4 regions of the Actinocorallia aurantiaca genome follow, and region 2 is predicted to be linked to each of the others. Evidence: predicted binding sites of a transcription regulator. Region 2 holds the regulator's gene; each other region holds the start of a gene.
What was found. Region 2 encodes HrcA, which represses chaperone genes, less so after heat shock. Its sites were predicted from a motif close to TTGGCACTCTCNNNNNGAGAGTGCCAA; they were not measured.
Positions count from the first base shown of each region.

Region 1: a site for HrcA is predicted at 1,694-1,720, ahead of groL (chaperonin GroEL). Genes of this name have one in related genera too.
Region 3: a site for HrcA is predicted at 2,776-2,802, ahead of ABD327_RS12165 (FmdB family zinc ribbon protein). Genes of this name have one in related genera too.
Region 4: a site for HrcA is predicted at 4,191-4,217, ahead of groES (co-chaperone GroES). Genes of this name have one in related genera too.

Region 1 covers NZ_BAAATZ010000003.1:510,724-517,988, forward strand. Annotated here, with positions in the region: gene thrC (threonine synthase) at 1-257, shown strand, start outside; gene ABD327_RS05590 (MoaD/ThiS family protein) at 260-538, shown strand; gene ABD327_RS37435 (cold shock domain-containing protein) at 544-777, shown strand; gene ABD327_RS05600 (hypothetical protein) at 869-1,474, opposite strand; gene groL (chaperonin GroEL) at 1,863-3,488, shown strand; gene ABD327_RS05610 (CPBP family intramembrane glutamic endopeptidase) at 3,699-4,475, shown strand; gene ABD327_RS05615 (sensor histidine kinase) at 4,623-5,813, shown strand; gene ABD327_RS05620 (response regulator transcription factor) at 5,798-6,448, shown strand; gene ABD327_RS05625 (winged helix-turn-helix transcriptional regulator) at 6,517-6,939, opposite strand; gene ABD327_RS05630 (NADP-dependent oxidoreductase) at 7,031-7,265, shown strand, end outside.
Region 2 covers NZ_BAAATZ010000027.1:24,940-32,204, forward strand. Annotated here, with positions in the region: gene dnaJ (molecular chaperone DnaJ) at 1-1,093, opposite strand, end outside; gene hrcA (heat-inducible transcriptional repressor HrcA) at 1,093-2,106, opposite strand; gene ABD327_RS27670 (MBL fold metallo-hydrolase) at 2,194-2,991, shown strand; gene ABD327_RS27675 (DUF3097 domain-containing protein) at 3,002-3,820, shown strand; gene ABD327_RS27680 (DUF4870 domain-containing protein) at 3,826-4,230, shown strand; gene hemW (radical SAM family heme chaperone HemW) at 4,240-5,436, opposite strand; gene ABD327_RS27690 (Uma2 family endonuclease) at 5,477-6,250, opposite strand; gene ABD327_RS27695 (cupin domain-containing protein) at 6,329-6,646, opposite strand; gene ABD327_RS27700 (DUF4870 domain-containing protein) at 6,707-7,228, opposite strand.
Region 3 covers NZ_BAAATZ010000008.1:3,033-10,297, reverse strand. Annotated here, with positions in the region: gene ABD327_RS12175 (D-alanyl-D-alanine carboxypeptidase family protein) at 634-1,686, shown strand; gene ABD327_RS12170 (SAF domain-containing protein) at 1,750-2,334, opposite strand; gene ABD327_RS12165 (FmdB family zinc ribbon protein) at 2,409-2,753, opposite strand; gene ABD327_RS12160 (potassium/proton antiporter) at 2,948-4,456, opposite strand; gene ABD327_RS12155 (NAD(P)-dependent oxidoreductase) at 4,529-5,500, opposite strand; gene ABD327_RS12150 (5-formyltetrahydrofolate cyclo-ligase) at 5,510-6,097, opposite strand; gene galU (UTP--glucose-1-phosphate uridylyltransferase GalU) at 6,131-7,036, shown strand; gene glp (molybdotransferase-like divisome protein Glp) at 7,050-7,265, shown strand, end outside.
Region 4 covers NZ_BAAATZ010000001.1:147,169-154,433, forward strand. Annotated here, with positions in the region: gene guaB (IMP dehydrogenase) at 1-350, opposite strand, end outside; gene ABD327_RS00680 (DUF5319 domain-containing protein) at 458-853, shown strand; gene ABD327_RS00685 (hypothetical protein) at 796-1,239, opposite strand; gene ABD327_RS00690 (sigma-70 family RNA polymerase sigma factor) at 1,236-1,832, opposite strand; gene groL (chaperonin GroEL) at 2,034-3,656, opposite strand; gene groES (co-chaperone GroES) at 3,787-4,095, opposite strand; gene ABD327_RS00705 (THUMP-like domain-containing protein) at 4,284-5,465, shown strand; gene ABD327_RS00710 (zf-TFIIB domain-containing protein) at 5,529-5,789, shown strand; gene ABD327_RS00715 (hypothetical protein) at 5,955-7,265, shown strand, end outside.

The sequences.
Region 1 (7,265 bases), on a different contig from region 2:
TCACCGACCCCGAGGTCGTCGAGGGCATCCGGCTGCTGGCCCGCACCGAGGGCATCTTCGCCGAGACCGCGGGCGGCGTGACCGTCGGCGTGCTGAAGAAGCTCATCGAGAGCGGTCTGCTGGACCCGTCGCTGGAGACGGTCATCATCAACTCGGGCGAAGGCCTGAAGACCCTGGACGCGGTCGCCTCGGTGGCCAAGCCGTCCGCCAACATCGCGCCCAACATCGAGGCTTTCCGCGCTACAGGATTGGTCTGAGCATGAGTGTTTCCGTTCGCATCCCCACGATCCTCCGCACCTACACCGGCGGCGAGTCCGAGGTGAAGGCCGAGGGCGGCACCCTGCGTGACGTCATCGCGGACCTGGAGAAGAACCACTCCGGCATCTCCGCCCGGGTCCTGGACGACGCGGGCAGGCTCCGCCGGTTCGTGAACGTCTACGTCGGCGACGAGGACGTCCGGTTCGCCGAGGGCCTGGACACGCCCACTCCCGCGGGCATCCAGGTCTCCATCATTCCGGCGGTCGCCGGGGGCTGCTGAGGCCGATGACAGTGGAAAGGATCCGCCCGTCAAAAGGCGGGTCCTTTCTTTTTTGTTTTCCCGAATGGCTGGCCGGACCCGGCCGAAGCAATTCCCCGCCCACCCGCACCGCCGGTATCTTCCGGCACACGTCCATCCAGATGGACGGCTACCGCACCCTGGAGCAGGGGCAGCGGGTCGAGTTCGAGATCACCCAGAGCGACCGGGGCCCGCAGGCCGACCTGGTCCGCTCTCTTTGATCCGCAATTCGCGGGACCCGCAGGTGCTCGGCCCTGCGGGTCTTTCTCTTTTCGGATTCCGTTTCGTACGTCGCCGCGCGAAAGGGAGAGGTCACCGGTTCACGGAGGTCCTGCGCCAGCCGCTCCAGCTGTCCTCTCCGTCGTAGTCGTTCCAGCCGTCGTCGTAATCGTCGTAGCGGTCGCCGTGGTCGCCGTCGTTCCAGCCCCAGCGGTCCCACAGCCGGAACGGGCGGCTGACGTGGCCGTAGGTGCGGTAGGTCGGCGGGACGAAGATCCGGTACCGGTTCGAGAAGTTCCGCCCCCTCGACTGGCGGGTCTGGCGCAGGCCGCGCCCGCGGTCCCCGTCGTACCAGGAGACGCGGTCGACCATGCGGAAGTCCGCGCGGCCCCAGCGGTCGGCGCGCTCGCACTCGATGGTGCGGTAGCGGTACGGAGTCCTCTTCTGCAGGCAGACCCGGATGTAGGGCACCGGTACCCGGCCGTTGTAGGAGTGGCGGAACACCCGGACCTTCACCCCGCCGCGGCGTCCGCCCCAGGAGTAGGGCCAGACCTTCGTGTGGATCCGATGGCGGTAGCGCGACTGTTCTTTCTGCTCTTGCCGTGCGGAGGTCTCGGAGGCCTGTGCCGAAGTGCCCGTGGCGGCCGTCAGGCCCAGGACCATCGCACCCGAGAGCGCCAGCCCCAAGATCTTCTTCACTGCTCGTCCCCTTCTCATCGGACGAAGTAACCCTTGCCCCCAGGATCTTCACCTGAACACGCATGGTGCAAACTAGACTACAGAAAGTAATTACCCTAGCTCATCGCCCCATCGCACGGTTAGTTGCCGCATATCGCCCAGGTGCGGGCCCGTGGTGGGACCTTGCCTGCTCAGAGGTGGTCCCGCTTGCACTCGATGGGGGAGAGTGCTAAACAGTGATTGGCACTCTCCCCGTGAGAGTGATAACTCCGAAAGCTTTCTGGATCGGGACGATGAGGTCTCGCCACCGCGCGGCACACATGGGGCTGCCGGAACGGTGGGGCCGTCCGTCGCGGGCATCTGCCCGATCCGCCATGTTCCGTATCCACACGAGGAGGATCTGGAGCCTATGGCTGCCAAGATGATCGCGTTCAACGAGGAGGCCCGGCGCGGTCTCGAGCGTGGCATGAACCAGCTGGCCGACGCCGTCAAGGTGACTCTCGGTCCCAAGGGCCGCAACGTCGTGCTCGAGAAGAAGTGGGGCGCCCCCACGATCACCAACGATGGCGTGTCCATCGCCAAGGAGATCGAGCTCGAGGACCCGTGGGAGAAGATCGGCGCCGAGCTGGTCAAGGAAGTCGCCAAGAAGACCGACGACGTCGCGGGTGACGGCACCACCACGGCCACCGTGCTGGCGCAGGCTCTGGTCCGCGAGGGCCTCCGCAACGTCGCCGCCGGCGCCAACCCGATGTCCCTGAAGAAGGGCATCGAGGCCGCCGTCGCCGCCGTCTCCGAGCAGCTGTCCCAGCTGTCGAAGGACGTGGAGACCAAGGAGCAGATCGCCTCCACCGCCTCCATCTCCGCCGCCGACCCCGAGATCGGGGCGCTCATCGCCGAGGCGATGGACAAGGTCGGCAAGGAAGGCGTCATCACCGTCGAGGAGAGCAACGCGTTCGGTCTCGAACTCGAGCTCACCGAGGGTATGCGCTTCGACAAGGGCTACATCTCGCCCTACTTCGTGACCGACCCCGAGCGGATGGAGGCGTCGCTCGACGACCCCTACATCCTCATCGTCGGCGGCAAGGCGTCCTCCAACAAGGACCTGCTGCCCGTGCTCGAGCAGGTCATGCAGGCCGGCAAGCCGCTGCTGATCATCGCCGAGGACGTCGAGGGCGAGGCCCTGGCCACCCTGGTCGTCAACAAGATCCGCGGCATCTTCAAGTCCGTCGCCGTCAAGGCGCCGGGCTTCGGTGACCGCCGCAAGGCCATGCTCGGCGACATCGCCGTGCTGACCGGCGGCCAGGTCATCACCGAAGAGGTCGGCCTCAAGCTCGACTCGGTGACCCTCGACCAGCTGGGCCGCGCCCGCAAGGTCGTCATCGCCAAGGACGAGACCACCATCGTCGAGGGCGCCGGCGACGCCGGTGAGATCCAGGGCCGGGTCAACCAGATCCGCACCGAGATCGACAACACCGACTCCGACTACGACCGCGAGAAGCTCCAGGAGCGCCTGGCCAAGCTCGCGGGCGGTGTCGCGGTCATCAAGGCCGGCGCCGCCACCGAGGTGGAGCTCAAGGAGCGCAAGCACCGCATCGAGGACGCCGTTCGCAACGCGAAGGCGGCCGTCGAAGAGGGCATCGTCCCCGGCGGTGGCGTCGCGCTGCTGCAGGCCTCCGTCTCCGCCTTCGACAAGCTGGAGCTGGTGGGCGACGAGGCCACCGGTGCCGCGATCGTCAAGAAGGCGCTCGAGGAGCCGATCAAGCAGATCGCCGTGAACGCCGGCCTCGAGGGCGGCGTCGTGGTGGAGAAGGTCCGCTCGCTCCCCGCGGGCCAGGGCCTGAACGCCGCCACCGGCGACTACGTCGACATGTTCGCCGCGGGCATCATCGACCCGGCGAAGGTGACGCGTTCCGCTCTGCAGAACGCCGCCTCCATCGCGGCGCTGTTCCTGACCACCGAGGCCGTCATCGCCGAGAAGCCGGAGAAGAACCCGGCCCCGGCGGGCATGCCCGACGGCGGCGGCATGGACTTCTAGTCCACGCCTGACAGGTTTCACCGCTTCACTGAAAGGGCGGCCCCTTGGGGGGCCGCCCTTTCGGCGTGCCCGGCCCGGATGCGAGTTCCGGCCGATGGCGGGGTGGCCACCCGCGAGCCGTCCGAACGGGAGCGGGGTGTACCTGGATACACCCCGGCCAGGCATTCACCTCCAGCGCGCGGCACCACGCGGCACGGAATCGTCGATGCCATGCCCATGAACACACTGGACAAGAGAGTCCTCGCTGCCTTCCTGACCGTGGCGTTCCTCGGCGCGGGCGCGCTCGGCGCCGCCCAGGGCCTGACCCCGCTCTCACCAGACCTGCTCACGCTCAACCAGTTCGGGCCCGCGCTGGGAGTGGGCCTGGTCGCGCTGCTGTGGCCGGCACGGGTGCGCGTCCTCCTGACGGGGGCGCCGTCCGGCTGCGGCGAGGGGGCGGGCCGCGGCGCGCTCCTGCTGGCCACCGCCCCGCTGATCGTCGTGTCGGCCGCCGGAGCGTGCGCCGCGTTCGGCGGTGATGCGGACGCCGCCCTTCCACACCTCCCGTTGGCGCTGTTCGTCGCGGCGCAGTTCCTCGGCTCGTGCGGCGAGGAGATCGGGTGGCGCTGCCTGATGCAGCCGCTGCTCGGCGAGTGGTTCGGCACCCTGGCCGCGGCCGTCCTGGTCGGCCTGGTCTGGGGCATGTGGCACGTCCAGATCTTCGCCGAGCACCCCGCGTACGCCGCCGCGTTCATGGTGATGGCCGTGTCCCTCTCGGTCGCGATGGCGGTGGCGCTGGACGGAATGGGGGCGTCCAAGCTGCTGTTTGCCGGGAGTTTCCACGCTCTGGTAAACCTCGGGATGGCGGTGACGATGAACGAGGAGGCGGGCGAGGTGCTCCCGATGGCCGTGCTGGCTGCGGCGGCCCTGCTCGCGGCGTCCGCGTGGGTCCTCGGCCGCCGCGGAGCGCGCACGGCCGGAACGGTGGCGGCCGCCGATGCCCGCTGACCGTCCGGCTCGGGCGGCCGCCGCCCTCGTCGAACGCATGAGGCCGGGACCCGCACGCCGCCGCGGAGGGCACGACCGGGGCGAGGGCGGCGGCTGATGCCCGCCGTCCGTCGGGCTCGGCCGGCAGCGGCCCTCGTGGACTGCACGGTGACGAGTCTGCACGCCGCCGCGGCGGGGTTCGCCGGGGTGGCCGTGACGTTCGCACTCCTGCTGCTTCCCCTGGGCGTCGGCCTCCCGCTGCTGTCCCGCGCCGCGCGGTTCCTGCGCGCCCGGTCCGACGCCGCTCGTTCGCGGACGGCCCGCAGGTCAGGGACGCCGCTCACCGAGCCGGATCCCCTTCCTGTGGAGGAGGGTGCGGGAACGCGGCGCCGGGCTCATCTGATCCTCACCGACCAGGGTTTCTGGCGGGATCTGGAGTGGGCGTGGCTGGAGCCCTGGGCGGGCGGCCTCCTGGTGGGCCTTCCTCCCGCCCTCGTCGTCTACGGGGCGTCGGGTGTGCCGCTGCAGCCGCTCCTGTGGTGGTTCATCGACAGGGACTCGTACGCGTTCTTCCCCGTGCACAGCACCACGATGATGTGGGTCTCGATGGCGTTCGGCCTCGCGGTCACGGCCGCGGGCGTGCTCGCCGCGCCCGTCGCCGTGTCCCTGCACGACCGGTGGAGCCGCGTCCTGCTCGTCGCGCCGCGAAATACCCGGCTCGAACGCAGGGTCGTACGGCTGTCCGACACGCGGGCACAGGCCCTGGACACGCAGGCCGCCGAGCTGCGGCGCATCGAACGGGATCTGCACGACGGAGCGCAGGCCCGGCTCGTGGCGCTGGGCATGACGCTCGACCGCGCCACCCGCCTGCTGGACAGCGACCCCGAGCGTGCCCGCGAACTCCTGGCCGACGTCGGCAGGAGCTCCCAGCAGGCGCTGGCGGACCTGCGCGACCTCGTCCACGGCATCCACCCGCCGGTGCTCGCCGACCGGGGTCTCGGCGACGCCGTCCGCTCGCTGGCGATGGACAGCTTTCTGGACGTCCACGTCGAGGTCGGCCTGCGGGGGAGGCTCCCCTCCCCGGTGGAGGCCGCCGTCTATTTCGGGGTGAGTGAGGCGCTGGCGAACGCGGCCAAGCACTCCGGCGCCTGTGAGGTGCGGATCACGCTGCGCCATGAGGCGGAACTGCTGCGCGTCACCGTGACCGACGACGGCCGCGGCGGTGCCGACCCGGCCCTCGGCACGGGACTCTCCGGAGTCCGGCGCAGGCTGGACGGTTTCGACGGCACGCTCGCGGTGACGAGCCCGCCGGGCGGGCCGACGAGCGTGGTGCTGGAGGTCCCGTGCGCGTCGTCCTAGCCGAGGATCTCTTTCTGCTGCGTGACGGGCTGGCCCGCACCCTCCGGGACGAGGGGCACGAGGTCGTCGAGGTCGACAACGGGCCCGCGCTGCTGCGGGCCCTCCTGGCCGGGGGCGCCGAGGAGGCGGATGCGGCGGTCGTCGACGTCCGGCTGCCGCCGACCTTCAGCGACGAAGGTCTCCAGGCGGCCCTGGACGTCCGCTGCCGGAGACCTGGCTTCCCCGTGCTCGTGCTCTCCCAGTACGTCGACTCGCTGTACGCCGGCGAACTGCTGGCAGGCGGCGAGGGCGGAGTGGGCTACCTCCTCAAGGACCGGGTGACCAATACCGAGCAGTTCCTCGGCGGGCTGCGCACGGTGGCGGCCGGAGGGACGGTGATGGACCCGCAGGTCATCGCGAAGATGCTGGCGCGGAACGAGGCGAGGGGCACCATCGGCGGCCTGACCCCGCGCGAACGCGACGTGCTCGGCCTGATGGCCGAGGGCAGGTCCAACGCCGCGGTCGCGGCGACCCTGCACGTCAGCGAGAGTGCCGTAGCCAAACACACCGCGAACATCTTCGACAAGCTGGGCATCGCCCCGTCGTCCGAGGACAACCGCCGGGTCCTGGCCGTCCTCGCCTACCTCAGACGCTGAGGGCGGCCACGACGGGAACGCCGCTTCCCGTGCCGCCCGAGTTCTGCTCTCGCCCGCGGTTCCGGGGATCACCGAGGAGTGGTGGTGACGGGCTGGACCTCCTGCCGCGTCTGGGAGTCGTAGCGCTCGCGGGCGGTGACGATCTCGTCGGCGTGCTGTTCGGACCAGGACTTGATGCCGGCCATCAACTCGGTGACGCTGTGACCCAGGTCGGTGAGCTCGTAGGAGACCTTCGGGGGAATGGTCGGGTAGACGGTGCGGGTGAGCATCCCGTCGCGCTCCATGTCGCGGAGGGTCTTGGTGAGGCTCTTCTGCGTGATGCCGTCGAGGCGGCGGCGGAGCTCGCCGAAGCGAAGGGGGCCGTCGCGCAGGGCGTCGACCAGCAGGCACGTCCACTTGTCCGCGATGGCTGTCAGGACGGTGCGCGAGGGGCAGGTGGCGAAGTAGGCGTCGAGGTCCCAGCAGGCCCGGACTCCAGGGGCGGTATCCATAAGGTACCTATATCACTAAAAGGTGCCTTCTTTCCTTGGGATACCTCCACCGGCATGATCGGATCATCAACCGATTTCTCCGGGAGGAACCATGCGCGTCATCACGCAGAAGCAGGTCGGCGAAGCCTCCGAGGTGCTGGAGGTGGCCGAGGTCCCGAAGCCCGAGCCGGAGCCCGGGCAGGTGCTGGTGAAGGTGGAGGCGGCCGGGGTCAACCCGGCGGACTTCGCGGTGAGCGCGGGGTACTACCCGCTGCTGGGAGAGCCGCCCTTCACCCTGGGCTGGGACGTGGCCGGGACCGTCGAGGCGGTGGGGACCGGAGTCAGCC
Region 2 (7,265 bases):
AGAAGCCCTGCTGTCCGGGGGCGAACTTGCCGGGGGGGCGCTCCTCGCCGCGGAGGCGGGCGAGTTCGCGCAGGAGCTCCTCCTGGGCGGGGTCGAGCCGGGTGGGGGTCTCGACGTTGACGTGGATCATCAGGTCGCCGCGGCCGCTGGCGTTGAGGTGGTGGGCTCCCCGCCCGTACAGGGGGATGACCTGGCCGGCCTGGGTGCCGGGGCGGATGTCGACCTCCTCGGCGCCGTCGAGGGTCTCGATGGTGATCGAGGTGCCCAGGGCCGCCGCGCTCATCGGGATCTGCACGGTGCAGTGCAGGTCGTCGCCCTCCCGCTCGAAGATCGCGTGGGGGGTCTCGACGATCTCCAGGAAGAGGTCGCCGGCCGGGCCGCCGCCGGGGCCGACCTCGCCCTCGCCCGCGAGCTGGATGTGGGTTCCGTGCTCCACGCCCGCGGGGATCTTGACCTTGATGGTGCGCTGGCTGCGCACCCGGCCGTCGCCCGCGCACTCCGGGCAGGGGTTGCGGATGACCGAGCCGTAGCCGCCGCACTGCGGGCAGGGCCGGGACGTCATGACCTGGCCCAGGAAGCTGCGCTGGACCTGCTGGATCTCGCCCCGCCCGTGGCACATCTCACACGTGTCGGGGTGGCTGCCCGCGGCGGAGCCCGAGCCGGTGCAGGCGCCGCAGACCGTCGCGGTGTCGATGGTCAGTTCCCGGGTGGTGCCGAACGCCGTCTCCGACAGGTCGAGCTCGACCCGCAGCGTCGCGTTGCGGCCCCGGCGGGCACGCGAACGCGGACCGCGGGCGCTGGCCGTCCCGAAAAGGGTGTCCATGATGTCGCTGAACGGGAATCCGGCGCCGAAGCCCCCGCCCCCGCCGCCCATGGCGGAGCCGAACGGGTCGGCCCCCAGGTCGTACATCTCCCGCTTCTTGGGGTCGGACAGCACCTCGTAGGCCTGCGTGACCTCCTTGAACTTCTCCTGGCTCTCCTCGTCGGGATTGACATCGGGGTGAAGTTCACGGGCGAGCCGGCGGTAGGCCTTCTTGACCTCGTCCGGAGTGGCGTTACGGCTCACCCCAAGGGTGGCGTAGTAGTCGCGCACTACGACCCCGCCAGAATCTGACCGACGTAACGTGCCACAGCGCGTACCGCTCCCATCGTTCCTGGGTAGTCCATTCGGGTGGGTCCGAGAACCCCGAGCCGGGCCAGCGCCTGTCCGTCCATGCCGTAGCCCGCGGCGATGACGGACGCGGAGGTCAGCCCTTGGAGCTGGTTCTCGGCACCGATCCGCACGGTCAGGGTAGCCGGGTCCCCGGCCTCCCCGAGCAGGCGCATCAGCACCACCTGTTCTTCCAGGGCCTCCAGCACGTCCCGGAGGCCCTTCGAGAAGTCGCCGAGCGCGAGGTTGGCCGCGCCCGCGAAGACGATCTTCTCTTCGTTCCGTTCGACCAGGGTCTCCAGCAGGACCGACAGCACCGCCACGGCCACCGGCCTGTCCTCGGCCGACACCCGTGCGGGCAGGTCGGCGACGGCCAGCGGCACCTCGCCGAACGACCGCCCGTCCAGGCAGGCGTTCAGCAGGGCGCGCAGCTGCGCCACCGAGTCGTCGGCGAGCTCGCCGTGGGTCTCCACGACCCGCTGCTCGACCCGGCCCGTGTCGGTGATCAGGATCAGCAGCAGCCGTCCCGCGGCCACCGGCACCAGTTCGATGTGCCGCACCGAGGAGCGGATCAGCGACGGGTACTGCACCACCGCGACCTGCCGGGTCAGCTGGGCCAGCAGCCGGACCGTCCGCGAGACCACGTCGTCGAGGTCGTAGGCCCCGGCGAGGAAGGTCTCGATGGCGCGGCGCTCCGCCCCCGACAGCGGCTTGATCGTGGACAGCTTGTCCACGAACAGGCGGTAGCCCTTGTCCGTGGGGATCCGGCCCGCGCTGGTGTGGGGCTGGGTGATGTACCCCTGCTCCTCCAGTACCGCCATGTCGTTGCGCACCGTGGCCGGGGAGACCCCCAGGGCATGGCGCTCGGCCAGCGCCTTGGAGCCCACCGGCTCGTTCGTGGAGACGTAGTCCTCGACGATGGCGCGCAGAATGGCCAGTTTCCGATCGTCCAGCAACGCGCTCACCTCCTGCCTGGCACTCCCAGTCTACGAGTGCCAAGTGTACGGTCCCGGAGGACGAAGTCGATGTGCGAGAGTCTGGTCATGTCCTGGGAAGAGGTCGCCGACCGGTGTTTCCGCCGCCGGTACGACGGATTCGACGTGAACACGGGCGTGATCGCCGGGCGGCTGGGCGCGGTGCTGATCGACACCCGGGCCTCGGTGCCCGAGGGCCTGGAGCTGAGGGAACAGCTGCGCGAGCTGGGCTTCAAGGCGCCCGTCGCGGTGGTCAACACCCACGGCCACTTCGACCACTGCTTCGGCAACGCCGCCTTCGACGGCCCGTTCTGGGGCCATCTCGATCTTCCCGGATATCTCGAGCGCGAGGCCTGGCGCACCCTGGCCGAGGACGACCCGGACTGGGCCCTCCAGGTCGAGGGCACCCCGGTGACCGCCCCCTCCCGGCTGGTCCGCGACACCGCGCTGATCGACCTCGGCGACCGGATCGTCGAACTGCACCACCTCGGCCGCGGCCACACCGGCCACGACCTGCTCGTCCGGGTGCCCGACTGCGGTCTGGTCTTCGCCGGCGACCTCGTCGAGGAGGCCGGGCCGCCCTGCTACGGCTCCGACAGCTTCCCCCTGGACTGGCCGATCACCCTCACCCGGCTGCTGGGGCTGGAGCCGGACCTCATCGTCCCCGGCCACGGCGACCCCGTCGGCGCGCGGTTCGTGGAGCGGCAGCGGGACGCGATCGCCTCGGTCGCCCTGGGCATCCGGGAGACCTACGACGCCGGGCTCGACCCGTTGAAGGCCCTCCGGAGCGGTGACTGGCCCTACGATCCGGCTCTTCTGCTGCACGCGGTACGTCGCGGACACCTCCAGCTGGCGGCCTCGGGTTAGGGTCTAGGGCGTGCGCAGCAAGGACTATGGCGAAGACATACTCGCCGGGAACTGGCGCCTGCCGCGGAAGGGGCAGATCCCGGAGGTCCCGGCCGAACGCGACCTGGTCGTGGAGGACCCCGACAGCGGTTTCTGCGGTGCGGTCGTGGCCTGCGGCAAGGACGAGGTCACCCTGGAGGACAGGTTCGGCAGGCGCCGGGTCTTCCCCCTGTCGGTGGCGGCCTTCCTGCTCGACGGGCGGCCCGTCACCCTCGTGCGGCCGGGACCGCGGCAGCCGGGCAGGGCGGTCAGCGCGTCCGGCTCGCTCTACGTCCGCGACCACAGGGCGAGGGTGGCCAGGGAGAGCCGGATCTACGTCGAGGGCGTGCACGACGCCGAGCTGGTCGAGAAGATCTGGGGCCACGACCTGCGGATCGAGGGCGTGGCCGTGGAGTACCTGGAGGGCGTCGACGACCTCCCGCTGATCGTCGAGGAGTTCGAGCCGGGCCCGGGACGCAGGCTCGGCGTCCTGGTCGACCACCTGGTGCCCGGTTCCAAGGAGTCGCGGATAGCCGCGAAGATCACCGACCCGCACGTGCTGATCTGCGGGCACCCCTTCATCGACGTCTGGCAGGCGGTGAAGCCCCGCGCGCTGGGCATCCGCGCCTGGCCGGAGGTGCCCAAGGGCTTCGACTGGAAGGAAGGGGTCTGCGCCCGCCTCGGCTGGCCCGGCAACACCGGTGCAGCATGGAGGAGAATCCTCAGTTCCGTCCGTTCTTATGCCGATCTGGAACCAGAACTACTCGGACGCGTCGAAGAGTTGATTGACTTCGTCACCGCCAAGGAGTGACCACCTTGTCCCGCCGCCCCCGCCCCACCCCCACCGTCCGGCTCCCCGACGGTTACGCCGCCGGCTCGCACGGGGGTCCCACGACCCCGGACGAGCGCCAGTGGGCGCTGACCGCCTACATCGGCCAGTTCCTGCTGTGGGCGCTCCCGCCGCTGTACGTCTACCTGACCAAGAAGAACCGGTCGGCCTACGCCCGCCACCACGGCCGCCAGGCGCTCAATCTCGCCCTCACCACGGGGATCGTCTTCGGGATCTCGGTCTTCCTCTACCAGTGGGCCGACTTCTTCCTGTGGATCGCCGGAGGCACGGTGACGGTGTCGATGTGCCTCGTGGTCTACAGCGCCACCCGGATCAACCGGGGCGCCTGGCACCGGCTGCCCGCGGTGGTGGCCTGGCCGATCGTCAGGTGAGGCCCGCCCTCAGGTGAGGTCGCGGACCACGGCGTCCGCGAGCAGCCTGCCCTTCAGCGTGAGGACGGCGCGGCCGTCCTGGAGGCGCAGCAGGCCGAGTTCCTCCTGCCCGCGGACCGCCCGCTCGTCCAGCAGCTCCATCGGGCAGCCGGTGCGCAGCCGCAGCTCCAGCAGGACGCGCTCCACCCGCCGGGTGTCGTCGTCGAGCACCTCGCGGGCGTACGCGGGGGTGGTCCCCTGCGCCAGGCGCTGGGCGTAGGCGGCGGGGTGCTTGACGTTCCACCAGCGGGTGCCGCCGACGTGGGAATGAGCGCCGGGCCCGGCGCCCCACCAGTCGGCGCCCTGCCAGTAGAGCAGGTTGTGCCGGCACTCCCCGCCGGGCAGCGCCCAGTTGGACAGCTCGTACCAGCTCATCCCGGCCTTCTCGAAGAGCTCGTCGGCCATCAGGTAGCGGTCGGCCATCGCGTCGTCGTCGGGCTCGTCCAGCTCGCCGCGCGCGACCCGGGCCGCGAGCTTCGTGCCCTCCTCGACGATCAGCGCGTAGGCGGAGACGTGGTCGGGGCCCGCGGCCAGGGCCTGCTCGACGGACTCCCGCCAGTCGTCGTCGCTCTCGCCCGGGGCGCCGTAGATCAGGTCGAGGTTGACGTGGTCGAACCCCGCCTCCCTGGCCTGCGCGACCACCAGCGGGACGCGGGCGGGGGTGTGGACGCGGTCCAGAGCCTTCAGCACGTGGTCCTTGGCGCTCTGCATCCCGTACGAGATCCGGGTGAAACCGGCTTCCCGCAGGCCCGCGAGGGAGGCGGGGCCGACGGTCTCGGGGTTGGCCTCCGTGGTCACCTCCGCGCCGTCGGCCAGGCCGAACTCGTCACGGACCGCCCGCAGGATCCGGCCGAGGTCCTCCGGAGGGAGCAGGGTGGGGGTGCCGCCGCCGACGAACACCGTCCGCACCGGCGCGTCGGCCTCGCCCAAGACCTTCCGGGCGAGCCGGATCTCGGAGATCACCGTGTCGGCGTAGGAGTCGCGGGACGCGCCGGGGCCCAGCTCCGTCGCCGTGTAGGTGTTGAAGTCGCAGTAGCCGCACCTCGTCACGCAGAACGGGACGTGCACGTAGAACCCGAAGGGACGGCTGCCGAAACCCTCCAGGGACGCTTCGGGCAGCCGCCCGTCGGCGGGCATGGGATCCCCTTCGGGGAGGGTCGAGGGCATGCCTCCAGTGTTACAGGCGCGCCGGACCTCCCCGGACGGTTCAGCGCCCTGTGACCGCGTCGAAGTCCACGAGCCGCTGCGGCGCCGTCTCCGTCACCGAGGCGGCGGGCAGGATCCGCATCGTGCCCGGGACGCCGGGCCGCTGGTCCAGCCGGACCACCCGGCCCGGGTAGGCCCGCTGGGCGATCTCGACGTCCCGCTCGTCCCAGCGGCCGTAGAAGACGGGGTGGCCGTTCTCCAGCTCCACCTTCTCCGCGCCCGTCGGCCAGCGCCGGAGGAAGGAGTCGATCTCGAAGGCCTCCTGCGGCGACGGCAGGTCCGGGCCGTTCTCATGCGCCATGCACGCTCCCTCGACCGGTCCGCGCCACGGGGGGAGCCCGCTGAAGAGGCGGTCCGGCCGAATCTCGATCTTGAATGGTTCGGTGAGCCGCACGGACTCGCCCCTGCCCACGACGGCCGTCTCGATGTGGCGTCCGCCGCGCAGCGAGTGGACGTGCACGCGCACCCCGTCGGGCGTCAGGTCGACGACCCAGTAGCAGGGCACCCCGTACCCGGCGTACAGCTCCCGCTTGGCCCCCAGGTCGCGGGCGCGGGAGGCGTCCGAGGCCACCTCGACGGCCAGGAGCGGGGCGCCCTCCACGAACCCCTCACGGTCCTGGGCCTCGCAGTAGACCAGGAGGTCGGCGTGGATCCAGGTGCCGTCGCCGAGGTGAGCCGCGGCGGACGTCCTGGTCCTCATGTCGCCGTATTCGGCGATCATCAGCGGGGCGAGGAGGTCCGCCACGAGGATCTGGTGCAAGAGTGTGTGACCCACGACGCTCAGTTTTCACCACAGAACGCGTGGTCACCGGCGATTTTGGACACCGTGAAGACTCGATCTGGTCACGGACCGTCAACCCTTGACCGTGGTGAGCAGGACGACCGCGTCCGCGACCGCGGTCAGGCCGTGCCGCTCGTGCGGGATGGGGGCCAGCTCCCCCTCGCGCAGCTCGGTGTCGCCCACCCCCGAGGTGATCCTGACGTGGCCGGTGAGCACCTGGAGGCTCGCGGCGTGCGGGGAGTTGTGCTCGTCCAGGCTGGAACCGGCGGTCAACGCGATCACCGTCTGCCGCAGCGGTCCCTCGTGCAGGAACAGGTGGGCGCTCCGCCCGTTCTTGTCGGCTTTCGCGTCGGTGAGGTGGCGCTCGGCGAGTGTTCTGAGATCCGTCATGGTCTGGAGATTCCCGGACCGGCGGGCCGGAATCCTCCCCGAGCGCCACGCGACTGTGCTTCAGCTCACCATCGGGATGGCCAGCCACTGCGGGTAGCGGTACCACTCGCCGCGGTTGGCCGCGACCCCCGCCATGACCAGGAAGACGACCTCGAGTACCGCCAGCGGGATGAACAGCAGGAAGCCGAGCCCGAAGGTCACCACGGACACGAACATCACCGCCATCACGTAGAGGAAGGAGGTGATCGAGAGGTTGAGGGCCTGCGCCGAGTGCCAGCGGATGTACTGCGAGCGGTCCTTGTACAGGAGGTAGGTGAGCAGCGGCGCGAAGAAGCCCACGACCAGCTGCCCGAGATGCGCGACCATCGCGTAGGTCCGCTCCTCGGACGGGTTCACCGGCGGGCCGGCCTGGACGAAGGGCTGCTGGGAGAAGGGCGGCGGCGTCGGCTGCGCGTAGGGCGGCTGGCCGTAGGGCGACTGGCCGTAGGGCGACTGGCCGTAGGGCGGCTGCTGGCCATAAGGCGGCTGCTGGCCGTAGGGGTTGCCGTAAGGCTGCTGGGGGTTCCAGCCTGGATCGGTCATGCCTGCGCTCGTTTCTGCTCTTGCCGGCGGGGGCGCG
Region 3 (7,265 bases), on a different contig from region 2:
CCCCTTCACGGTGATCATCCCGTGAACGCTCCGCGGCGCCGCCCCGGCGCCTCCGCTCCGCGACCCCGTTAGATTACCGCTTCCAGCGCCCCGGCGTCCTCTCGATAGGGCGGTCCTCCGTCACGGTCCTCCTCCCGCGGAGTCTCCCGGCGGTCGCCTGCGGCGCCGCGGGCCCCCGTCCTCGCCCTGAAGGAGGCTGTCACAGGAGGTGTACGAATGGCAGGACAGATTGATCGGCTTACCTGATCTCCTGTCAGATGGCGTTGTCAAAATGGCCTCGCGGCGGAGGGCTGTTCCTACGCGGTCCGCGTCCTGCCGTCCAGGCTCTCGAGAGGGCTTCGGTGTCGCCTGAATCAGGCCGGGACGGACGTTCGAAGGCGGGGCCGGGGCGCGGTCGGGAGGGGGCGGGCGGAGGGCGCGGAAGAGGGTGTTCAGGGGCTTGGCGGTTCTTTGGCGCAATCTTGGCGGGTAGGTGACTGATGATCTATGCCTGTGTGTAGCTGAATGATCATTTTTGGTGGTGCTTCGGGTGTTGGTTGGTGGTTGGGAGCGATAAGCGGGATAAGACATTGAGTCAGGTGTAGTACCGTTCGAGCGCTGCCCCTGTTCCTGTATCGCCTCGGAGGACCGCACGTGCCGACCCCTCGGTCAGCGAAGCTGACCGCGGTGCTCCTGATGACGGTGTCGCTCGTGGTGACGGGCGTCCCCCCGGAGGTCGCGGCTCTGGCGCCTGGGGTCGAAGACGTCGAGGAGCTGCGGAAGAAGGCCGGCGACGCCCGGGACGAGCTGCAGAAGCTCGACAAGTCCTGGAAGGACCAGCAGACCAGGCTCAAGCAGTCGAAGAAGCGGCTGCGGGAGACCCTGGAGCAGCTGGCGGTGGCCGACACCGAGTTCGAGAAGATGCGCGGGCCGCTGGCGGAGCTGGCGAACTCCGCCTACCAGGCGCCGACGGCTTCGGGCACCATGGCGCTGTTCGGAAGGTTCTCGGCGGAGGAGTCGCTGCGCAGCTCGGCGGACATCACGTTCCTCGCGAACAACGACAACGGGCTCCTCAAGACCGCCAAGGAGCTGCGGGAGCGGCGGGAGAAACTGGCGGACCAGGCCCAGGAGCTCCAGTCCAGCACGGCGATCGACCAGGCGAAGATAGCCAAGCAGAAGAAGACGCTCTTCAACCGCATCAACCAGCTGACCAATCAGCTGAACAAGATGCTGAAGAACCTCGACCTGGACCGCGACACCAGGCTCACCCTCACCTGCGACACCGCGACGGCCGAGGAGGCCGCCCAGTTCCCCAACGGGCTGATCCCCAGCAAGTACCTGTGCAAGATGCCGCAGAAGGGCTTCATGCTCCGCGCGGACGCCGCCCTGGCCTTCTACAAGCTCAACGCCGCCTACCGGAAGCAGTTCGGCAAGGACATGTGCGTCCGCGACGCCTACCGCGACCTCGCCGAGCAGAGGAGCATCTACTACCAGCGCCCCGGCTTCGCCGCCATCCCCGGCCGCAGCAACCACGGCCTGGGCCAGGCCCTCGACCTGTGCGGCGGCATCGAGAGCCAGGGCAGCGTCCAGTTCAACTGGCTCCGCGCCAACTCCACCAAATACGGCTGGTTCCATCCCTCCTGGGCTTACTCCAGCCCCTTCGAACCCTGGCACTGGGAGTTCGGCGCCGAAGCCGAACGCGAGTGACACCCCGCCGTGCGCGGCACCACACCCGCCGCCGTGCCCGGCGTCCGTCGCGTCTCGACGGGGTCAGGAGGGGACGGGCGGGTGGAGGCTGAGAGTCAGGTGAGGCGCGCCGGCCAGGGCCGCGGCTTCGGGTCTGGTGACGGCGAGGAGTAAGAGGGCGCCGGAGGAGCCGTCCGGCGGGGGAACGGCCAGGACCGGGGCCGCGGTGACCAGAGGAGCGGGCGGGGGACCGGAAGCCGGAAGGGCCGCTTCGGGGACGGCCAGGACGTCGACCCTGTCACCGGGGCGGACGAGGGCGCCCAGCACGGAATCGGGGATCCGGACGGGAGCGGCCACCAGGCCCGGGGCGTGCGCGTCCAGGAGGGCGGGGCCCAGAAGGCGGAGGTCCGTCAGGGGTTCGCCCCGGCGCACGGGTGCGGCGAGCACGGCGCTCTCGGGAAGGCCGGAGAGGGCGCCGGAGGGCGGCGGGCGCAGCCGGATGATCCGGACGTCTCCGGAGGTCAGGGGGGTGCCGCCGGGCAGATCGCGGGCGGCCACCAGAACGTCCCCGCCGGGCGGGGACGTCTGCGGCAGGCGGACCAGTAACACCGCCGCGACGGCGCAGAGGACGGCCAGGGGGCGGCGGTGGCGGGCGAGCAGTGGTCTCATGGGCCCGACGTTAACCATCGGGCCGCCACTTCGTGCTCCGGCCTGTGGACAACGGGCCGGAGCACGGGAGGTCGTCAGGAGGCCGCGGCGGTGGAGGCGCTCGTGGAGGAGGACGACGACGGGGCCGGGGAGGCCGGCGCGGCCGTCGAAGTCGAGGAGGACTCCGACGCGCTGGACCCGGAGCCCTCGGACTTCTTCTCCGACGACGAGGCGGTGGTCACGGGGGTCGTCGACTTGCCGGAGCCCCGGCTGTCGTTCCGGTAGAACCCGGAGCCCTTGAAGACGATGCCCACCGCGGAGAAGACCTTGCGCAGCGCGCCGCCGCAGGCGGGGCACTCGGTCAGCGCGTCGTCGCTGAACTTCTGAACGACTTCCAGGCCCTCACCACAGGCGGTGCACGCATACTGGTACGTGGGCACTGGCCCCTCCTTCTCAACGCTATTGGCACTCGGCTCAGCCGACTGCCAATAGTACGTCTAGTTTCCCTTGCGAAGTCCGGGCAGGGGCGCCGCTGCGAACTTTACCCGGGGGCGGAGCGGGTTTTCGCGACTCTCCGTGCCCGGCATGTCGCTCATGGCCAGGCCGGGGGCCCGTCTCGACCGTGAGACGGGTCTCAGTCGCCGACCTCTCCGAACCAGCCCGCCAGCTTGCCCTGCCGGCTCACGGCGCGCAGGCGCCGCTCGGCGACCTCGCGGTCCGCGGCGGTGGTGACCACCAGCAGCTCGTCACCGGCCTGCAGAACGGTCGTGGGGGAGGGGACGAAACTCTTCTTCTCCACGACCTTCCCGGCGCCGATGATCTCGCGGAGCACCAGGGTGATCTGGGCGCCGGGCGGCAGCCGCAGCTCGAACACCTCCACTCCGGCCATCCGCGAGTCCTCCGGGATCTTGACCTGCAGCAGGTCGGCCTTGAGCTCCTCCAACGGCGCGGCCTCCACGCCGAGCTCGGTCGCCTTGCCCTCCTCGGTGATCTTCAGTTTCTGCGCGAACCACGGCAGGGTCGGTCCCTGGATCACGGTGAAGATGACCACGAGCACGAAGACGGCGGCGAACAGCTGGTCGGCGCCGGGCAGGTCCACGGTCATCGGCACCGTGGCCAGGATGATCGGCACCGCGCCGCGCAGTCCCGCCCAGGACAGGAAGGCCCGTTCCCGCCAGCTCACCCCGAACCCGGTGGTGGCGATGATCACGGAGAGCGGCCGGGCCACGAACGACAGGACGAGCCCGGCGACCACCCCGTAGACGAGCTGTCCGGGCAGGTCGGAAGGTGTGGCCAGCAGTCCGAGCATGATGAACAGCCCGATCTGCGACAGCCAGCCGATGCCCTCGGCGAACCCGAGGGTGGCGGGCCGGTGCGGCAGGCGGGCGTTGCCCAGCATCAGTCCGGCCAGGTAGCAGGCCATGAAGCCGGACGCGTGCAGCAGGATCGCGCCGCCGTAGGCCCCGACGGCCAGGGACATCACCGCGAGCGGGTACAGGCCGGACGCGGGGAGCGCGACCTGCCGCAGCACCCAGGCGCCGCCCCAGCTGATGGCCAGGCCGACGACGGCGCCGACGGCCAGTTCGTAGGCGATGGTGCCGAACAGCTCCAGGTTGCCGCTGGTGTGGTGGACGCCGCTGAGGGCCAGCACGAGGATGACGACGGGCGCGTCGTTGAACCCGGACTCGGCCTCCAGCATCCCGGCGAGCCGGTGGGGCAGGGGCAGCCGCCGCAGGACGGAGAAGATCGCCGCTGAGTCGGTGGGCGCGAGGATCGCGCCGAGTAGGAGGGCGATCTGCCAGTCGGTGCCCAGCAGGTAGTGCGCCGCGCCGCCGACGATGGCGATGCTGAGGGAGGTGCCGACGACGGCCAGTGACAGCGCGGCGGGGACGCTGCCCTTCACATGCCGCCAGTTGGTGCTGAGCCCGCCCTCGATCAAAATGATCATCAGGGCGAGCCAGCCGAGCTCCTTGGCGAGTTCGGCGTTGTCGAACTGGATGCCGAAGCCCGCCTCTCCCAGCAGCAGGCCGAGGCCCAGATAGGCGAGGAGGCTCGGCAGCCCGAGCCGGTAGGACAGCCGGACGGCCACGATCGCCACCAGGACCATCGCCGCGCTGAGCGCAAGCCACGCTTCCAGTCGCAATCGATCACCTCCGGGGACGATTATCCCGAACGGATCAGTGCGGCCGTGACCTCCCGGTGTCCCGAGCCCCTCTCATCTCCTGCGCACCAAGGGCGGCAGACCGTTGACGACGTGCTCGACCGGCCTTCCGTCGAGGACGGCTGTGAGGTTCGCCATCACCTGTCCGATGACGTTCATCTGGGCCTGCGCGCTGGCGCCCGCGGCGTGCGGGGACAGCAGCACCTGCTCGTGCGAGAGCAGGGGGTGGCCGGACGGCAGCGGCTCGCGTTCGAACACGTCCAGGGCGGCCCCGGCGAGCCGGCCGGAGTCCAGGGCGGCCAGCACGGCCTCGTCCGGGACGATCCCGCCGCGCGCCACGTTGACCAGCAGCGCGTCCGGCGGGAGCAGCGCGAGCCGCTCGGGCCCGATGAGGCCCGTGGTCTCGGGGGAGAGCGCGACGGCCACGACCAGCACGTCGCTGGTGGCCAGCAATTCGTCCAGTTCGAGGTACTCGCCGACGGCGTCGTCCTTGGGCGTCCGGCTCCAGTAGGAGACCCGGCAGCCGATCGCGTGGAAGAGGCGCGCGGCCTCCGCCCCGATCGCTCCGTATCCGACGATCCCTACGCGCTGGGCGTGCAGTTCGCGTCCACGGATCTCGAGCTGGGGCCAGCCGCCTTCGCGCATCCGCCGGTCGGCCCAGGCGAATTTCCGGCACAGGGCGAAGGCGGCGCCGACCGCCCATTCGGCGACGGAACGGGTGTTGGCGCCCGCGGTGTTGGCGACCGCGACGCCGGCGTCCGTCAGCGCGTCCAGGTCGCAGCTGTCGACGCCGACCTGAGGTTGTTGAAGGAGGACGAGCCGGGGCGCGGCGGCGACGGCCGCCGCGTCCATGGGCAGTTCGCCGGTGAAGTCGCCGACCGCGAGGTCGGCCTCGGCCAGCGCGGCGTGCTGGCCGGCCCGGTCTCGGGACGGGGGCAGGACGACGTCGGCGCGGTCCTTCAGCGGGGCGAACAGCAGGTCGATGACTTCCGGAGGCAGCGGCAGCAGTACCGCGATCTTCCACACGGGGGGAGTCTACGAATCCGCCGCGGGCAGCCTGTGGAACCCCGAGGGGGTGACCACCGCGCGCACGGGCCGGTCGTGGGGTTCGGCGGGCAGTTCGGGCACGAACTCGTCGTCGTAGACCACGCCGATGGTGAGGATGGCGGGACCGACCCGGGCGAGCGCGCGGTCGTAGGAGCCGCCGCCCTGTCCGAGCCTGTGGCCGCGCCGGTCGACGGCCAGCGCGGGAACGAGGACGACGTCCGCGGCTTTGACCGCCCCGACGCCGCGGGGAGGTTCGGTGGGCTCCAGGAGGCCCCGAGGAGATTCGACCAGGGAGTCAGGTCCTTCGTAAGAAGCCCAATCGAGGTCGCAATCCGGCAACAATCTGGGTAGAAGCACATAAGAGCCGCGTTTCCACAGGGCGAACAGGAGACTGCGCGTGCCCGGTTCGTTACCCCGTGAGACGTATGCTGCTATTGAGGACGCCATCTCAAGCTCCGGGAGGCTCAGTAGAACGTCCCGTATCGCGGAACTTGCTCCTGCTCGCTCCGCATCCGTCATCTCTTGTCTGGCTTGCCGTATATGGGTTCGCAACGAGGGCTTAACGTCTTCCTGCACCCGAGACTCCTGGAGTTGACTAGGGTTTTTCCTATGGCCGACATCTCACCCGTAACCAAGGCAGTAGTTCCCGCGGCTGGGCTTGGAACCCGATTCTTGCCCGCCACCAAGGCGACACCCAAGGAAATGCTGCCGATCGTCGACAAGCCCGCGATCCAGTATGTCGTGGAGGAGGCCGTCTCGGCGGGCCTCTCCGACGTCCTGATGATCACGGGACGGTCGAAGCGCTCCATCGAGGACCACTTCGACCGCGCTTACGAACTCGAGGAAGCACTGCGCAACAAGGGCGACGACGCCCGTCTCGCTTCGATCCAGGAGTCGGCCGAACTCGCCCAGATCCACTACGTCCGCCAGGGCGAGCCCAAGGGTCTCGGCCACGCCGTGAGCTGTGCGGCCCAGCACGTCGGCGACGAGCCCTTCGCGGTCCTGCTCGGCGACGACCTGATCGGCACGCGCGACCTGCTGCTCAAGCGCATGATCGAGGTGCGCCAGCAGTACGGCGGCAGCGTCATCGCGCTCATGGAGGTCGAGCCCGACCAGATCTCCAAGTTCGGCTGCGCCGCCATCAGCCCGGCCGGAGAGGACGACGTCGTCGAGGTCACCGACCTGATCGAGAAGCCGGCCGTCGAGGACGCGCCCAGCAACTGGATCATCATCGGCCGCTACGTGCTCGACCCCGCCGTCTTCGAGGTGCTGGAGAAGACCCCGCCCGGCCGCGGGAACGAGATCCAGCTGACCGACGCGCTGCGCACCCTGGCGACGATGCCGGCCGAGCACGGCGGCGGAGTGCGGGGCGTGCTGTTCCGCGGCCAGCGCTTCGACACCGGCGACAAGCTGGACTACCTGCGCACCGTCGTGCAGTTCGCCGCCGAGCGCGAGGACCTTGGCGAGGAGTTCCGCGGCTGGCTGAAGGAGTTCGTGGAGAAGAACGGTTCGTGAAATACATGGGTGCATGAGAACCGTCTCCGAGCATCTCGCCGAGATCATCTCCCGGCTCACTCCCCTCGACCCGGTACGGCCGCCCCTCCTGGAGGCGGCCGGAACGGTACTCGCGGAGCCGGTCACCGCACCCGTGGACCTTCCCCCGTTCGACAACTCGGCGATGGACGGTTACGCCGTCCGCGCCGCGGACCTGGAGACCCTGCCGGCCGTCCTGCCCGTCATGGGC
Region 4 (7,265 bases), on a different contig from region 2:
TCCTCGACGTCGGCCAGCGTCGCGAACGGCGTGCAGGTCACCGGGTTGGTGATCATGCCGGCCTCGGAGCGCTTGACCGTGTCGACGTACTGGGCCTGCTCCTCGATGGCCAGGTTGCGGTGCAGCACGCCGATGCCGCCCTGGCGGGCCATCGCGATCGCCATCCGGTCCTCGGTGACGGTGTCCATGGCGGCGGAGACCAGGGGTATCCGAAGGGTGATGCCCCTGGACAGCCTGGTCGTGGTGTCCGCGTCGCCGGGCTGGAGGTCGGAGTAACCCGGCAGCAGCAGCACATCGTCGAAGGTCAGGCCCACGGGGGCGAACTTTCCTGTCTCCACGGCGGGGTTCATCTTGGGCCTTCCTACGGCGCTGGCTGGCTTTAAACACCATCGTACGGGCAACACCCCAGAGGACCTGCGACTTCCCGCCATCGCACCCGGCGCAGTAGTTTGGAGTCGTGCACGACGAAACGCCGCTCGACCCGTTCGCAGGCGACCCGGACGACCCGGCCGCCGCGTTCGGCGAGCTCGAAGAGATCGCTCCGCTGAGCCCTGCGGAGCGTGAGGACGTGCTCGCCGACCTTACCGATCTCGAGGTCTTCCGCACCCTGCTGGAGCCGCTGGGTGTGCGCGGTCTCACAGTGGAGTGCGAGGACTGCGGAAAGACCCACTACATCGACTGGGAGCTGCTGCGGGGGAATCTGCGCCACCTCCTGGAGGAGGGGCAGCCCAGGGTCCACGAACCGGCCCTCAACCCGGATCCGATCGACTACGTCACCTGGGAGTACGCCAGGGGCTACGTGGACGGCGTGATCGACAGCGAAGAGGGACGGGAGTCCGGCGGGCCGTCCTGATCCGGCTCCGGCAGCACGGGGCCGCTCTTGATCCCCGCTCCGGCGTCCTCGCCCGGGCTCCAGCCCGCCGCGACGCCGCCGGCGGCCAGCACCGCCGAGGCCACCCCGACGGCGACCGCCGCCCGCACGCCCAGGGAGCCGCCGCTGCGCCGCGTCGCGGCCGGAGAGCGCTCCACCACGGCCGGTGAGGGCCCCGCGGTCCTCCTGCCGTCCGACGACTCGTCAGCGGCGCTCACGTCCTCCAGGAGGGCCCTCAGCAGCCGCACGGCGGCGTCCTGGTCCCCCGCGGGGTCGGGTGCCCGCGCGCAGAGCCGGTCGAGCAGGGCGTCGGTGGCGCGCAGGGCCCGGAGGTCGACGGGCCCGCTGCCTCCGGCTCCCGTGGTCACCGATTCGACTCCTCCATCGCCACCGCCATGGCACGCAGGCGCGCCAGCGCCCGGTGCTGCGCCACCCGAACGGCGCCCGCGGTCATGCCGAGCACATTACCGGTCTCCTCCGCCGACAGCCCCGCGACCACCCGCAGCAGCACGAGTTCGCGCTGCTGTCCCGGCAGCCGGTGCAGCAGGTCCCGGGCCTGCTCGGCCTCCAGGTACCGCACGACCGTCTCCTCCGGGCCCGGCCGCTCGTCGGGCCCGTCGGGCAGGTCCTCTGTCGGCACCGCGGTGCGGACGGCGCTCCGCAGCGCGTCGGCGATCTTGTGCGCCGCGATACCGAACACGAACGAAGCGAACGGACGTCCCATGTCGCGATATCTGGGCAACGCGGAGAGAACCGCGATGCACACTTCCTGCGCCACATCGTCCGCCGCGTGATATTGCCCGGAAACCCTCCCCAGCCTGGCCCTGCAATAACGCACCACCATCGGCCGCACCCGCCCGATGAGCACCTCGGTGGCCCCGGCATCCCCCTGTACCGCGAGACTCGCCAGTTCTCGCAGGTCAGGCTCGCTTTCCTCACTTCGGGACTGACGCGGCACCAGAAGGTGAGCGCTCTCGGTCCCGGCGATCGCAGCCTCCGTCACACAGAGCACTATGCCCAGGGAAATGATTCATGTCTTCACCGATGACGACAACGGAATGGTCACATTGCCGGGGCGCGTCCCATGAAACCGTGTTTTGAATACAGAAAACCCCCATGGAAACCAGGTTCCATGGGGGTTTCCCCTCGCTTAACTCAGCCGTCAGTGGCCGTGCCCGTGGCCGTGGCCGCCCGCCGCGGCGGGGGCCTCCTCCTCGGGCTTCTCCACGACCAGCACCTCGGTGGTCAGCAGCATGCCGGCGATCGACGCGGCGTTGGTGACCGCGGAGCGGGTCACCTTGACCGGGTCGATGACGCCCTGCGCCTTGAGGTCGCCGTACTCGCCGGTGGCGGCGTTGTAGCCGTGGCCGGTCGCCAGCGCCTGGATCTTGGAGACGACGACGTAGCCCTCCTGGCCCGCGTTCTCGGCGATCCAGCGGGCCGGCTCGACCAGCGAGCGGCGCAGCGCCTCGGCGCCGGTGGCCTCGTCGCCGGTCAGGCCCAGGCCCTCGAAGGGCTCCTTGGCCAGGTGGGCCAGGGCCGAGCCGCCGCCCGAGACGATGCCCTCCTCGATCGCGGCGCGGGTGGCCGAGATCGCGTCCTCCAGGCGGTGCTTCTTCTCCTTCAGCTCCACCTCGGTGGCCGCGCCGACGCGCAGCACGCAGACGCCGCCGGCCAGCTTGGCCAGCCGCTCCTGCAGCTTCTCGCGGTCCCAGTCGGAGTCGCTGTTCTCGATCTCGACCTTGATCTGGCGGACCCGGTCGGAGATCGCCTGGGCGTCGCCCAGACCGTCCACGATGGTGGTGTTGTCCTTGGTGACGGTGATGCGGCGGGCCTGGCCCAGCACCTCCAGGCCGACGCTGTCGAGCTTGAGGCCGATGGCCTCGGAGACGACCTGGCCGCCGGTCAGCGTGGCGATGTCGCCCAGCATGGCCTTGCGGCGGTCGCCGAAGCCCGGGGCCTTGACCGCGACGGACAGGAAGGTGCCGCGGATCTTGTTGGCGACCAGCAGGGCCAGCGCCTCGCCCTCGACGTCCTCGGCGACGACCAGCAGCGCCTTCTTGCTCTGCGCGACCTTCTCGGCCAGCGGCAGGAACTCGTTGACGCTGGAGATCTTGCCCTCGACGATGAGCACGTAGGCGTCGTCCAGGACGGCCTCCATGCGCTCGGGGTCGGTCACCATGTGCGGCGACAGGTAGCCCTTGTCGAACTGCAGGCCCTCGGTGAACTCCAGCTCCAGGCCGAAGGTGTTGCTCTCCTCGACGGTGATGACACCGTCCTTGCCGACCTTGTCGAACGCCTCGGCGATCAGCTCGCCGATCTTGGCGTCCTGGGCGGAGATCGTGCCGACGTGCGCGATCGAGGCCTTGTCGTCGACCTCGGTGGCGGACTTCAGCAGCAGGTCCGAGACGTGCTTGGCGGCGGCGTCGATGCCGCGCTTGAGGCCCAGCGGCGAGGCGCCGGCGGCCACGTTGCGCAGGCCCTCGCGCACCAGCGCCTGGGCCAGGACGGTCGCGGTGGTGGTGCCGTCACCCGCGACGTCGTTGGTCTTGGTGGCTACTTCCTTGACGAGCTGGGCGCCCAGGTTCTCGTACGGGTCCTCCAGCTCGACCTCACGGGCGATGGTCACGCCGTCGTTCGTGATGGTCGGAGCGCCGAACTTCTTGTCGATGACGACGTTGCGGCCACGCGGGCCGATCGTCACCTTCACCGCGTTGGCGAGCGCGTTCACGCCGCGCTCGAGCGAGCGGCGGGCGTCCTCGTCGAACTCCAGGATCTTGGCCATGGCGACTCTTCCTCGTATTCCTCGGGTCCAGAGCACTCCGCCCCGGCCGCCCCACTGGGCCGCCGGGGCGGAGCGAAAAATCCGGTCGTCTCACCCGCCGCGCCCGTGGCGCGGCGGGGTCGGGCCGCTCTTACTTCTCGACGATCGCGAGGACGTCGCGCGCCGACAGGACGAGGTACTCCTCGCCGCTGTACTTGACCTCGGTGCCGCCGTACTTGGAGTACAGGACGACGTCGCCGACGGAGACGTCGACCGGGACGCGGGCGCCCTTGTCGTCGACGCGGCCGGGGCCCACGGCCACGACGGTGCCCTCCTGGGGCTTCTCCTTGGCGGTGTCCGGGATGACCAGACCGGAAGCGGTGGTCGTCTCGGCCTCGAGGGGCTGGACCACGATGCGGTCCTCGAGCGGCTTGAGAGCAACCTTGGTGGCGGTCGACATGTCGAACCTCCCCTTCGATTGTGAAGTGTGCGTGTCTGCTTAGGAGGCGACCTCGACCGGCCTGTCGTCGCGGGTGCCAGACCGGGCTCGTCGCATTGGCACTCTACCCATGAGAGTGCCAGTCGTGAGGTTATTGCGTGCCTCCCTGACAGTCAACCGGACTCCCTTCAAGCCTCTACCTTGGGTTTATGGAGATCGCTCACTTCGAGGCGCTGCTCGCTCCGGACGGGCGGGAGGTCCTGGACGCGGCCATGGAGTCCGATGTCTCGGAGAAAGGGCTGCTGGCGACCGCGTCCCGGCTGCGCTCCCGGTACCCGGCGGAGCTCGTCGGCGCCGCCCTCGGCCAGGTGCGCCTGCGGGCCAGGGCGGCCGCCAAGTTCGGCCCGGACGCGGCGCGCATGTACTTCACCCCCCAGGGGCTAGAGCAGTCCACCAGGGCCTCCGTCGCCGCCTACCGGGCGGCCAGGTTCGCCGGGCTCTCCGGGCCCGTGCTGGAGCTGTGCTGCGGGATCGGGGCCGATCTCCTCTTCCGCGCCCGCGCCGGGGCCGCCGGGACGGGCGTGGACCGCGACCCGCTGACCGTCGCGGTGGCCTCGGCCAACCTCGCGGCCTTCGGCGTCTCCGGGCTCGCCGAGGCGCGGGTGGGCGACGCCCTCGATCAGGACCCGTCGGGCCACGCCGCGGTCTTCGCCGATCCCGGACGCCGGACGGGACGGGGCCGGGTGTTCGACCCCAAGGCCTACGAGCCTCCGCTGGACGCGCTGCTCGACCTCGCCTCCCGGGCCCCGGCGGGCTGCGTGAAGGTCGCGCCCGGCATCCCCTACGAGGCGATCCCCGAGGGCGCGAGCACCGAGTGGATCTCCGACGGAGGGGACGTCAAAGAGGCGGCGCTCTGGCTGGGGGACCTGGCCGGCGGACCCGCGCGCAGGGCCACCCTCCTCAGGGACGGCGAGGTCCACTCCCTGACGCCCGACCCCGCGTCCTCCGTGCCCGAGGTGCGCCCCTGGGGCCGCTACCTGTACGAGCCGGACGGCGCAGTCATCCGCGCCCATCTCGTCGGCGAGGCGGCGGCCCTGGTCGACGGCGGCCTGGCCGACCCCCGGATCGCCTACATCACCTCGGACGTGCTGAAGGACACGCCCTTCACCAGCTCCTATGAGATCGAGGAGGTGCTGCCGTTCTCGGTCAAGCGCCTCAAGGCCGCGCTGCGCGCCCGCGGCGTCGGCACGCTGACGCTCAAGAAGCGCGGTTTCGCCGCCGACCTCGACCGGCTGCGCCGGGACCTCCGCCCGTCCGGTCCGTCCGCCGGGACCGTGGTGCTCACCCGGGTCGGCGATTCTCCTTTCGCCCTGCTGTGCGCCAAGCGCTGACGCCGAACCTCCCAGGATCAGGCAAATAATGCGCCCATTCCGGCATTGCCGTTACTAGTGTGGGTGAAACAGCAGCCTGACGGGGGGTCGGCATTGACCGAGGCGATCTTGTTCTGCCCGAAATGCCGTGCTGAAATGGCGAGTTACCAGCACGGCGAAATCACCATTGCCCAATGCGGATTCTGCAGAGGGGTCTTCGTCACCGAACAGAGCCTCTTCCGGCTGCTCGACAGCAGTGTTTTCGATCTTGAATATCCACTGGTCACGCCCCAGTACAACGGGTATTCCCACAGCTCGTACGAGGGTCGCCACCGGCGGGACTGATCGGACCATCCCCCCAGGGCGCGCAATTTCCATGATTCTCTGAAACTCTCCGCTTCCCTGGCGCGACTCAGCATTTTCATGATCAAGCACTAAAGTTCTCAGGGGTCTTACAAAACACTGCCGCGCCCCATCGAATTCCGGGGCGGGCACACGAAGGAGCATCGGGTGGAAACGAATCACAACTTCCTGCAGACGGGGGGTCAGCCGGTCTCGGACCGGATGCGGGAGTTGCTCGCCCGTGCGGCGCAGGACCATGTGTACGAATCACGTTCACAAGGTCAGGTACTGGACGAGATCCGCCAGCGGCTCGAGGGCATGGAGTGGCTGCTGCGGGAGGTACGGGAACGCGAGCTCGGCAGCCTGGCGGGCCAGCTCGACGGCGTCCGGGGGCGGATGGACGAGCTCACCGGCCGGCCGCCGGAATGGGCCGAGGGGCTCGCCGAGCACATCGAGTCGGTCGGCGAGCGGATCAAGCCGGTCAGCGAGCTCCCCGCCCTGTGGGCCGACGTCGGCGTCGTCGCCGAGAACGTCGACGAGAGCCTCTCCCGGCTCCAGGCGCTCATGGACTCCGCCCAGCACGCGTCCCAGCGCATGGCCGACATGACCAAGTGGCTGGACAAGCTCCAGGGCAGCATGGAGTCCGCGTCCGTGCGGTTCAACCGGCTCGACAAGTCCCTCGCCGAGCTCGGCCACCGCTCGGAGAGGCTCGAGCACACCATCACCGGTATCACCAGCCGGGTCGAGCAGTCCCTCGGCGAGGCCGCCGAGCGAACCGACCAGGGGCTGGCCGCGCTCGGCGGCCGGGTCGAGGGCCTCGGAGGCAGGCTGGACGGGCTCGACGGCAAGATCAACGGCTTCGACAGCCGCCTCGACGCCCTCGGCGAGCGGGTCGGGCAGCTTCCCGCCGCGCTGGAGATCAAGGAGATCCACCGCCGGCTGGCCGAACTCGCCCAGCGCCCCTCCGTCGACTACGGCGAGCGCTTCGACGAACTGGAACGCCAGGTCAGCACGGTCACCGATCCCCTGATCGTGGAGCTGCGCTCCCGCCCCGACCGGGGCGAGATCGAGGAGACCATCACGAAGATCGTGGACGCCGCCCACCACGACCTGGCCCGCCGCCTGGACGACAGCGCCCGTGCCGTCCAGGAGGACGTCAAGCGCCGCGTCGACGGCATCCAGGACGATCTGATGCGCCGGGTCGACGAGAGCGCGTCCGGCGTCGGCAAGCAGATCACGGGCGTCCGCGAGGACTTCAACAAGCGCTTCGACGGGGCCCACGAGGACGTCTCACGCCGGTTCGACCACGTCCGGGAGGACATCTCCAAACGGTTCGACGACATCCACGACGACGTCGTCAAGCGCGTGGAGAACGTCTTCGACGAGGTCATCAAGCGCTCGGACGCGGTGCACGACGAGGTCTCCAAGCGCTCCGACGCCGTGCACGAGGAGGTCGCCAAGCGCTCCGAGTACGTGCAG